3 regions of the Microbacterium sp. SORGH_AS_0454 genome follow, and region 1 is predicted to be linked to each of the others. Evidence: predicted binding sites of a transcription regulator. Region 1 holds the regulator's gene; each other region holds the start of a gene.

Region 1 (3,274 bases):
TCCCGCTCGGAGACCCCGCCCCCGTCGACGGACACCTACCGGCCGACCTCGACATCGACCCCACGGCCGATTTCGGTGTTTACCTGCACGTTCCCTTCTGCCGGGTGCGCTGCGGCTACTGCGATTTCAACACGTACACCGCGAGTGAGCTGCGCGGCGCCCGGCAAGACGACTTCGCCGACACGCTCGCCGCCGAAGTACGCCTGGCGGGGGGAGTGATGGATGCCGCGGGCGGCCGCCGCCCGGCATCCACCGTGTTCTTCGGAGGGGGCACGCCCACGCTTCTGCCGCCGGGGGATCTGGCACGCATGCTCGCAGCGGTGCGCGACGAGTTCGGGATCGACGCCGCTGCCGAGGTCACCGTCGAGGCGAACCCCGACACGGTCGACGACGCCGTCGCGCGCACGCTCGCCGACGCCGGAGTCACCCGCCTGTCGATCGGCATGCAGTCGGCGCGGCCGCACGTGCTCGCGGTCCTCGACCGCACGCACGACCCCCTGAACGTCGCCACCGCCGTGTCCGCAGCTCGCCGGGCCGGCCTCGACGTGTCGGTCGACCTCATCTACGGCGCGCCGGGGGAGTCGCTCGACGACTGGCGTGCGTCGCTCGACGCAGCCATCGCGCTCGAACCCGACCACATCTCGGCGTACGCGCTGATCGTCGAAGACGGCACGAAGCTCGCACGCCAGATCCGCTCGGGCGTCGTGTCCATGCCCGACGACGATCTGCAGGCCGACATGTACGAGCTGGCCGACGAGCTGCTCGGTGCCGCCGGGTTCGACTGGTACGAGGTGTCGAACTGGTCGCGAGGCGTCTCGCACCGCTCGCGGCACAACCTCGCCTACTGGCGCGGGAGCGATTGGTGGGGGTTCGGCCCCGGTGCGCACAGTCACGTCGGCGGCCTGCGCTGGTGGAACGTGAAGCACCCCGCGGCGTACGCGCAGCGCCTGGCCGCGCTCGAGTCTCCGGCCGCGGCGCGGGAACGCCCCGACGAGACGGCGCGCCGACTCGAGTCGGTGCTGCTGCGCAGCCGTATCCGCGAGGGGCTGGCGGTCTCGGAGATCCTCGGCGAAGGGCGTGAGGCGGTGGCATCCCTCATCGCCGACGGCCTGATCGAGGGCCGGGATGCCGTGAGGGGACGCATAGTGCTGACCCTGCGCGGGCGCCTGCTGGCGGATGCCGTGGTGCGAGCGCTCACGGTCTGATCCGCGAGCCCCCGGCACCGTGTCGGACCGATCCCGTAGAATTGGCACTCCGCAGATGCGAGTGCCAGACGGGAGGAGCAGCTCATGGTGTCGGAACGAGGCCTCCAGGTGCTCCGCGCGATCGTCCAGGATTACGTCGATACGCGCGAACCCGTCGGCAGCAAGGCGATCGTCGACCGCCACGCGTTCGGGGTGTCGGCGGCGACCATCCGCAACGACATGGCATTGCTCGAAGACGAAGAGCTCATCGTCGCCCCGCACACCTCGTCGGGGCGCGTCCCCACCGACAAGGGCTACCGCGTCTTCGTCGATCACCTCTCAGAACTCCGCCCGCTCTCGGGCGCCCAGCGCAGCGCGATCACCTCGTTCCTCGACGAAGCGGGCGATCTCGACGACCTGCTCGCCCGCACCGTCCGCGCGCTCACCCAGCTGACCGGACAAGTCGCGATCGTGCAGTATCCCTCGTTCGCCCGTGCCAACGTGACCCACGTCGAGCTCGTCGCCCTCGGCGGACCGCGCGTGCTGGTGATCCTCGTCACCGACACCGGCCGGGTGTCGCAACGGATCGCTCTCGTACCCGCCGAGCCGAGCGAGGCAGACGTCGTGCAGCTGCGCGCCCGCGTGGGGGCGGTGCTTGTCGGACGCAGCGTCGCCGACAGCTCGCACCAGGTGCAGGCGGTGCTCGCCGACGGACCACGGCCCGGTGTCGCCCTCGACGCGATCTCCGACGCGGTGCTGCGCATCGTGGGCGAAGAGCTCGAGGAGTTCCGCCAGGACCGCCTCGTCATGGCCGGGGCCGCGACGCTCGCCCGGCGCGAGTCCGACTTCCGCGGCAGCATCTACCCGCTGCTCGAGGCCATCGAGGAGCAGGTGACGCTCTTGCGTCTGATGAGCGAGATGGTCGCCGACGAGAAGGGCCTGTCGGCCAGCATCGGCCGCGAGAACGAGCCTTTCGGTCTCGTCGAGGCCTCGGTGCTGGCCAGTCGCTACGACGGCTCGACGGGCGGAGCGCGTGTCGGTCTGCTGGGCCCTACCCGCATGGACTACTCCTCCAATCTCGCGGCGGTCCGCGCCGTCGCGCACTATCTGACCCGGATGCTCGAAGACGACGACACGTCTCGCTGACGACGAACTCTCCGAGCACCCCACCCGAGAACGACCCCGCGCAAGCGGACAGGAAGGCGATTGTGGCTGACCACTACGAGGTCCTCGGCGTCGAACGCGACGCCAGCCCCGAAGACATCAAGAAGGCGTATCGCCGTCTGGCGCGCCAGCTGCACCCCGATGTGAACCCCGGAGACGACGCCTCAGAGCGCTTCAAGCTCGTCACCCATGCCTACGACGTGCTGAGCGACCCGGAGCAGCGTCGCCGTTACGACATGGGGGGCGACCAGAGCCCCTTCGGCGGCGGGGGAGCGGCCGGCTTCGGAGGCTTCAGCGACATCTTCGAGACGTTCTTCGGTGGCGGCGGTCAGGGCGGCGGCGGCCGCGGACCCCGTCCGCGTTCGCGTCGTGAGCGCGGCCAGGATGCCCTCGTGCGCGTCACCCTCGACCTGGGCGACGTCGTCTTCGGCACGCACCGCGACCTCGAGGTCGACACCGCCGTGCTGTGCGAGACCTGCCAGGGAGCCTGCACGCAGCCCGGCACCAGCGAGGTCACCTGCGACATCTGCCACGGCTCCGGCCACGTGCAGCGCACGGTGCGCAGCCTGCTCGGCAACGTCGTCACCAGCGCTCCCTGCAGTGTTTGCCAGGGTCACGGCACGACCATTCCGTACCCGTGCGGCACCTGCCAGGGGCAGGGGCGCGTGCGCGCGCGGCGCACGGTGTCGGTCGACATCCCCGCCGGTGTGGAGTCGGGCCTGCGCCTGCAGCTGCCCGGCTCCGGCGAGGTCGGGCCCGCGGGCGGTCCCAACGGCGACCTCTATCTCGAGATCACCGTCGAGGCGCACGATTCCTTCAGCCGAGAGGGCGATGATCTGGTCGCGACCCTCGAGGTGTCGATGCCGGATGCCATCCTCGGCACGAACACCACGATCCAGTCCCTCGACGGCAGCGTCGACCTCGAG
Region 2 (3,274 bases), 2.5 Mb from region 1:
GAGGTTACCGGTGACGGGCAGCGCCGTGCCGATGTTGTACGTGAGGTCTTTGGCGGGGCCGGTCGAAGTCGACGAGTACTCGGGCGTGTACGAGGCGGGTTCGGCGGCGTTGCAGTCGATCGGGAAATCGCCTCCACCGGCGGCGTTGCCGGAGTCGGACGGAGTGCTGGTACCGGTACAACCGGCGAGGACGAGCGCGGTGACGCCGACCACGGCGAAACCGCCGATGACCTTCGCCGCACGCGAACGGGAGAGGACACTCATATGGGTGCTCCTTGGTGAGTTGGAACCGCGCGGATAACCCGCTCGGATTGTGACAAACCTAATGGCGCACTTGTAGCCGCGATGTTGCAATGTGTTAACGGTCGATTACGCGACCTAATCGTTACTTTTGCGCGGCAATTCCGAGCCGCGAAACGAAAGAAACAGGTCAAACGGGCTCGGACACGTCCACCGCAGCCCGGCGATGACGCCGCGAGGCGACGACGGAGTCGACGCTGAGGATTACGAGCGCCGCCCACACGAGTGCGAACCCGATCCACCGTTCGAGGGTCATGGGTTCGTGCAGCACCCATACGCCGATCCCGAACTGGATGATGGGCGCGACGAACTGCAGCAGGCCGATGACGGTGAGCGGTACGCGCCGTGCCCCCGAGGCGAACAGCAGGAGGGGGACGGCGGTGACGGCTCCCGCGAGCAGGAGCAGAACGGTGTGCAGTGCTCCCGCCGTGCCCAGGGTGATGCCGGTGAGGTTCGCGACGAACACCAGCTGGATCGCCGCGACCGGCAGCAGCCACAGCGACTCGAGGGTCAGCCCGCTCACGGCATCCACCGCCGGTCCGATCTGCTTCTTCACCAGGCCGTAGAAGCCGAACGAGAAGGCGAGGGTCAGGGCGATCCAGGGGAAAGCCCCATAGCCGATCACGATGACCGCGACCGCGACGACCGCCAGGCCGATGGCGATCCACGGCACGACGCGCAGCCGCTCACGGAGCACGATCACCCCGAGCAGCACCGTCACGATGGGGTTGATGAAGTAGCCGAGGCTTGTCTCGATGACGTGGTTCGTCAAAGCGCCGTAGAGGTAGGTCTGCCAGTTGATGTAGATGAGCACGCCCGCCAACGCGGTGAGTCCCATGAGCCGCGGCTGCCGCACGATCGCGAGGAACGGCCGCCACGTGCGCAGCACCGTCAACAGCAGCAGGCAGAACGCGAACGCGAGGATGATCCGCCAGGCGACCACCTCGAACGGGCCGGTGGGCTTGAGCTGCAGGAAGTAGAGGGGGAGGACGCCCCAGAGCAGGTACGCGCCGAGCGCGTACAGCGCCCCGCGGGTGCTCCCGCCGGTCGGAGCGGGAGGAGCGGGGGTCACCGCTTTAGCCTAGGGGTCCCCTCGACGACTCGGAGCGCCGACCGTCGCGTCTTTCCTGCCACATCGGACTCCGGCGGCGGGTACGAAGAAGGCCCCGGATGCCGTGGCATCCGGGGCCTTCGAACGATCTCACTCGATCAGCGGACGACGACCGCCAGGACGTCGCGAGCCGAGAGCACGAGGTACTCGTCGGCGCCGAACTTGACCTCGGTGCCGCCGTACTTGCTGTAGAGCACGCGGTCGCCGACGGCGACGTCGAGGGGGACACGGTTGCCGTTGTCGTCGATGCGGCCGGGGCCGACGGCGACGACTTCGCCCTCCTGCGGCTTCTCCTTGGCGGTGTCGGGGATGACGAGACCACTCGCAGTGGTCTGCTCAGCCTCGACCTGCTTGATGACGATGCGGTCCTCGAGCGGCTTGATGGAAACCGACACGGTCTACCTCTTCTTTCTCGTTACAGAAGACTTGTCAGCACTCACGCGGGGAGAGTGCTAATTCGAGTGTAGAGAAGCGCTGGCACTCACGCAACGCGAGTGCCAGCAAGAACCCCCGCCTAGGCTGAATCAGTGGATACCAGCGAGCTGACCGCCCTGCTCACGCCCGAGGGCCTGCGCCTCCTCGACGAGGTGGGCACCCTCGATTCGATCGATGAGGTCGCCCGGTCGGTGTCGCGCCTGCGGGCCGCCGGCCACTCCCCCGATCTCGTGTCGGCCGTCGTCGGCCAAGCACGCCTGCGGGCGCGCGCGACGGCGAAGTTCGGACCCTTCGCCGACCGCATGCTCTTCACGCGCGCCGGCCTCGAGCAGGCCACCCGCCTCTCGATCGCCGCCCGTCACGCCGGCCGCTTCCGCGCCGCGGGGATCGACAGCGTGGCGGACCTCGGGTGCGGGATCGGCGGTGACGCCCTCGGGATGGCGGGTCTCGGCATCCGGGTGCACGCCGTCGACGCCGACGAGGTGACCGCGGCCCTCGCGGCCTACAATCTCGCCCCCTTCGGCGACGCGGCGACGGTGCGGCACGCCCGCGCCGAGGACGTGGACCTGAGCGGGACGGATGCCGTGTGGCTCGACCCCGCGCGACGCACCGCCGGTCATGCCGAGACGCGACAGGTGTCGTCGGCCGACTGGTCGCCCTCGCTCGAGTGGGTCTTCGAACAGTTGAGGAAGACGCCGGGCGGCGTGAAGCTCGGGCCGGGCTTCGACCGCTCGCAGATCCCCGACGAGTTCGAGGCGCAGTGGATCAGCGCCGACGGTTCGACGATCGAGCTCGTGCTCTGGGCCGGCGCTCTCACCCGCGAGGGCGTTCGCCGCGCGGCACTCGTCGTGCGCGCCGACGACGCGTGGGAGCTCACCGCCCCGGGCGACAGCCCCGACGTCGAGGAGCGCGAGCTCGGCGAGTTCGTGCACGAACCCGACGGGGCCGTCATCCGCGCGCGTCTCATCGGCGAGGTCGGTCGAGCCCTGGATGCCGGCATGCTCGCGCCCGGCATCGCCTACCTCACCTCGGATGCGGCGTTGACGAGCCCGTTCGTGTCGTCGTTCCGGGTGCGCGAGCAGCTGCCCGCCGACCCGAAGAAACTCGCGCAGGCGTTGCGCGCGCGGGGCATCGGCACGCTGGAGATCAAGAAGCGCGGCGTCGACGTCGACCCGGCGGTGCTGCGGAAGAAGCTCGCTCTGCGCGGCGGTTCCTCGGCCACGCTCATCCTCACGCGCGTGGGGTCGAAGCGTCTCGCGCTGCTGGCCGACCGCGTCTGACGGCTCCGCTCACCCGACGGCGAGCTGCGAGAAGCCCCAGACCAGCCAGCCGACGCTGAACGCGACGGAGAGCAGCGCGAGCGCCAGGGCCCACACGGCGACCCGGCGGCTGTCGTGGGCCCGCCGGAGCGAGACGATCGCGAGAGTC
Region 3 (3,274 bases), 690 kb from region 1:
TGCGGCGGCGGCGCGATGACGCGGCGGATCAGCACCGCGCTCGTCTCGGCCGGACGGCGGCCCGCTGACGGGCTCGCCTCGACGCGACCGATAGCATCGTCCAATGGCCAGATCGACCTTCCCTCGGGATCGCTTCGACGACCTGCCGACTGAATCCGGCCGCGTCGGCGCTCACCGGGCCGAGAACCCCCGTCTGCGCGGATGGATCGTGTTCCTGTGGGCGGCCATCGCCACCCTCTTGCTGATCATCGCCGGCATCTTCGCGACGCTCCTGGTCTCGGGGCGTATCTCGCTCGGTTCCGACGCTGCGCCGAGCCCGACCGTCTCGGTCGAGCCGACCATCCCGGCCGTCGTCGACACGTCGTACTCGGTGGTCGTGCTCAACGGCACTCCCGACAACGGCCTCGCGGCCTCCGTTCGCGATCAGATCGTGGCCGCGGGCTGGAGCGGCGACAACGTCGAGACCGGCAACTCCGACAGCACCGATTTCGCCGACACCACGATCTACTACCGCCTCGAGAGCGACGCGGCCGCGGCCGAGGGCCTGGCCCAGACGATCGGCGGTGCGCAGATCGCGCAGAGCGACTTCCTGCAGCCGACGGACGACCCGAACACCCCGGCCGACGAGAGCGACGTCAAGCGTCTGATCGTCGTGATCGGCCTCGACCGCGCGAGCGGTCAGCCCTCCGCTTCTCCCTCCTCCTGAGTCCGCGAGCGCCGCGTGTTTCCGCGGCGTAACAACTTGGATGCACGCGCGTCAACAATGCTCCGGAACCCCGATTCCGCGGCATCCTCCGTGCTTACGATGACCTCGTCGTTCAGCAACAGGAGATTCGCATGACGCAGGGCACTGTCAAATGGTTCAACGCCGAGAAGGGCTTCGGCTTCATCACCGTCGATGACGGGCAGGACGTCTTCGTCCACTACTCGAGCATCGAGATGTCGGGTTTCCGTGTCCTCGAAGAGGGACAGGCCGTCGAGTTCACCGTCGGCACCGGTCAGAAGGGCCCTCAGGCGGAGTCCGTTCGCCTGGCCTGAGCTCTGGCGAGAACGCCGCGGCATCCGACTTCCGGATGCCGCGGCGTTCGGCGTTTGCGGGGCGGCTCGTGGCTTGCACTCCCTAGGGGCGAGTGCCAGAATGAATTAGCACTCGCTTTCGTCGAGTGCCAAAATCTGCAAGTCACCCGTCCGGGAGGGACGACACACTTATGGCAAAGATCATCGCTTTCGACGAAGAGGCCCGGCGCGGTCTCGAGCGCGGCCTCAACACTCTCGCCGACGCCGTCAAGGTGACCCTGGGCCCCCGCGGTCGCAACGTCGTGCTCGAGAAGAAGTGGGGCGCCCCCACGATCACGAACGACGGTGTCTCGATCGCCAAGGAGATCGAGCTCGACGACCCGTACGAGAAGATCGGCGCCGAGCTGGTCAAGGAGGTCGCCAAGAAGACCGACGACGTCGCGGGTGACGGCACCACCACCGCCACCGTTCTCGCCCAGGCGCTCGTGCGCGAGGGCCTGCGCAACGTCGCCGCCGGCGCCGACCCCATCTCGCTCAAGAAGGGCATCGAGAAGGCCGTCAAGGCCGTCACCGACGAGCTCCTCGCCTCCGCCAAGGAGGTCGAGTCGAAGGAGCAGATCGGCGCGACCGCGTCGATCTCCGCCGCCGACCCCGCGATCGGCGAGCTCATCGCCGAGGCCATCGACAAGGTGGGCAAGGAAGGCGTCGTCACCGTCGAGGAGTCGAACACCTTCGGCACCGAGCTCGAGCTCACCGAGGGCATGCGCTTCGACAAGGGGTACATCAACCCCTACTTCGTCACCGACCCCGAGCGTCAGGAAGCGGTCTTCGAAGACCCCTACATCCTGATCGCCAACCAGAAGATCTCCAACATCAAGGACCTTCTTCCGATCGTCGACAAGGTGATCCAGGAGGGCAAGGAGCTCCTCATCATCGCCGAGGACGTCGAGGGCGAAGCGCTCGCGACCCTGGTGCTGAACAAGATCCGCGGCATCTTCAAGTCGGTCGCCGTCAAGGCTCCCGGCTTCGGCGACCGTCGCAAGGCACAGCTGCAGGACATCGCGATCCTCACCGGCGGCCAGGTCATCACCGAAGAGGTGGGCCTCAAGCTCGAGAACGCGACCGTCGACCTGCTCGGCCGTGCGCGCAAGGTCATCATCACCAAGGACGAGACCACGATCGTCGAGGGTGCCGGCGAGTCGGAGCTGATCGAGGGTCGCGTGACCCAGATCCGCCGCGAGATCGAGAACACCGACAGCGACTACGACCGCGAGAAGCTCCAGGAGCGCCTCGCGAAGCTCGCCGGTGGCGTCGCCGTCATCAAGGCCGGAGCCGCGACCGAGGTCGAGCTCAAGGAGCGCAAGCACCGCATCGAAGACGCCGTGCGCAACGCCAAGGCCGCCGTGGAAGAGGGTGTCGTCGCCGGTGGTGGCGTCGCGCTCATCCAGGCCGGCAAGAACGCTCTCGCGAACCTCGAGCTCACGGGTGACGAGGCCACGGGCGCGAACATCGTGCGCGTCGCCATCGAGGCCCCGCTCAAGCAGATCGCGCTCAACGCCGGTCTCGAGCCCGGCGTCGTCGCGAACAAGGTCGCCGAGCTGCCCGTGGGCCACGGCCTCAACGCCGCGACCGGCGAGTACGGTGACCTGTTCGCACAGGGCATCATCGACCCCGCCAAGGTGACCCGTTCGGCTCTGCAGAACGCCGCCTCGATCGCCGGCCTCTTCCTCACCACCGAGGTCGTCGTCGCCGACAAGCCCGAGAAGGTCGCCGCTCCCGCGGGCGACCCGACCGGTGGCATGGACTTCTGATCCCCGCCTAGGCAACACACGGAACGCCCCCTCCTCCGGGAGGGGGCGTTCTGCGTGCTGCGGACGTGGCCGCTGTCAGTTCAGCGGGCGGCAGACGTCGGTGACCAGAGCGTCACCCGGTACGCGGTCGGGGGTGGTCAGGTAGACGTTGAAGACGCGCGAGGCGAGAGTGTCGTCGCCGCGCGGGCTCAAGCCGTCTTCCACGAGGCGGGCGTTGATCATGTCGTGCGCCTGTGCGATCTGCTCGTACGGGCCCGTCACACGTGCGACGAGGCAGTCGCGGGGAGGCAGCTCGATCACGGTGAGAGGGGCGTCCACCGTCGTCCCGGGGGCGACGGGCACGAAGATCGACAGATCGACATCGTGCTCGACGTACTGGTCGTCGTGCTCGATGACGCCGCAGGCTCCGATCGGTGCGATCGACCGCTCGGCGAGGAGAGGCATGA

The links. Region 1 encodes HrcA, which represses chaperone genes, less so after heat shock. Its sites were predicted from a motif close to TTNGCACTCGNNNNNNNCGAGTGCNAA; they were not measured.
Region 2: the regulator HrcA is predicted to act here: its motif matches at 1,886-1,912, upstream of groES (co-chaperone GroES).
Region 3: the regulator HrcA is predicted to act here: its motif matches at 1,144-1,170, upstream of groL (chaperonin GroEL).

The regions. Positions count from the first base shown of each region.
Region 1 covers NZ_JAVIYS010000001.1:2,784,933-2,788,206, forward strand. Annotated here, with positions in the region: gene hemW (radical SAM family heme chaperone HemW) at 1-1,205, shown strand, start outside; gene hrcA (heat-inducible transcriptional repressor HrcA) at 1,290-2,330, shown strand; gene dnaJ (molecular chaperone DnaJ) at 2,393-3,274, shown strand, end outside.
Region 2 covers NZ_JAVIYS010000001.1:313,614-316,887, forward strand. Annotated here, with positions in the region: gene QE454_RS01385 (ABC transporter substrate-binding protein) at 1-264, opposite strand, end outside; gene rarD (EamA family transporter RarD) at 431-1,372, opposite strand; gene groES (co-chaperone GroES) at 1,510-1,806, opposite strand; gene QE454_RS01400 (THUMP-like domain-containing protein) at 1,939-3,126, shown strand; gene QE454_RS01405 (hypothetical protein) at 3,136-3,274, opposite strand, start outside.
Region 3 covers NZ_JAVIYS010000001.1:2,098,115-2,101,388, forward strand. Annotated here, with positions in the region: gene QE454_RS09955 (DUF3263 domain-containing protein) at 1-68, shown strand, start outside; gene QE454_RS09960 (LytR C-terminal domain-containing protein) at 104-706, shown strand; gene QE454_RS09965 (cold-shock protein) at 838-1,038, shown strand; gene groL (chaperonin GroEL) at 1,209-2,828, shown strand; gene QE454_RS09975 (GyrI-like domain-containing protein) at 2,904-3,274, opposite strand, start outside.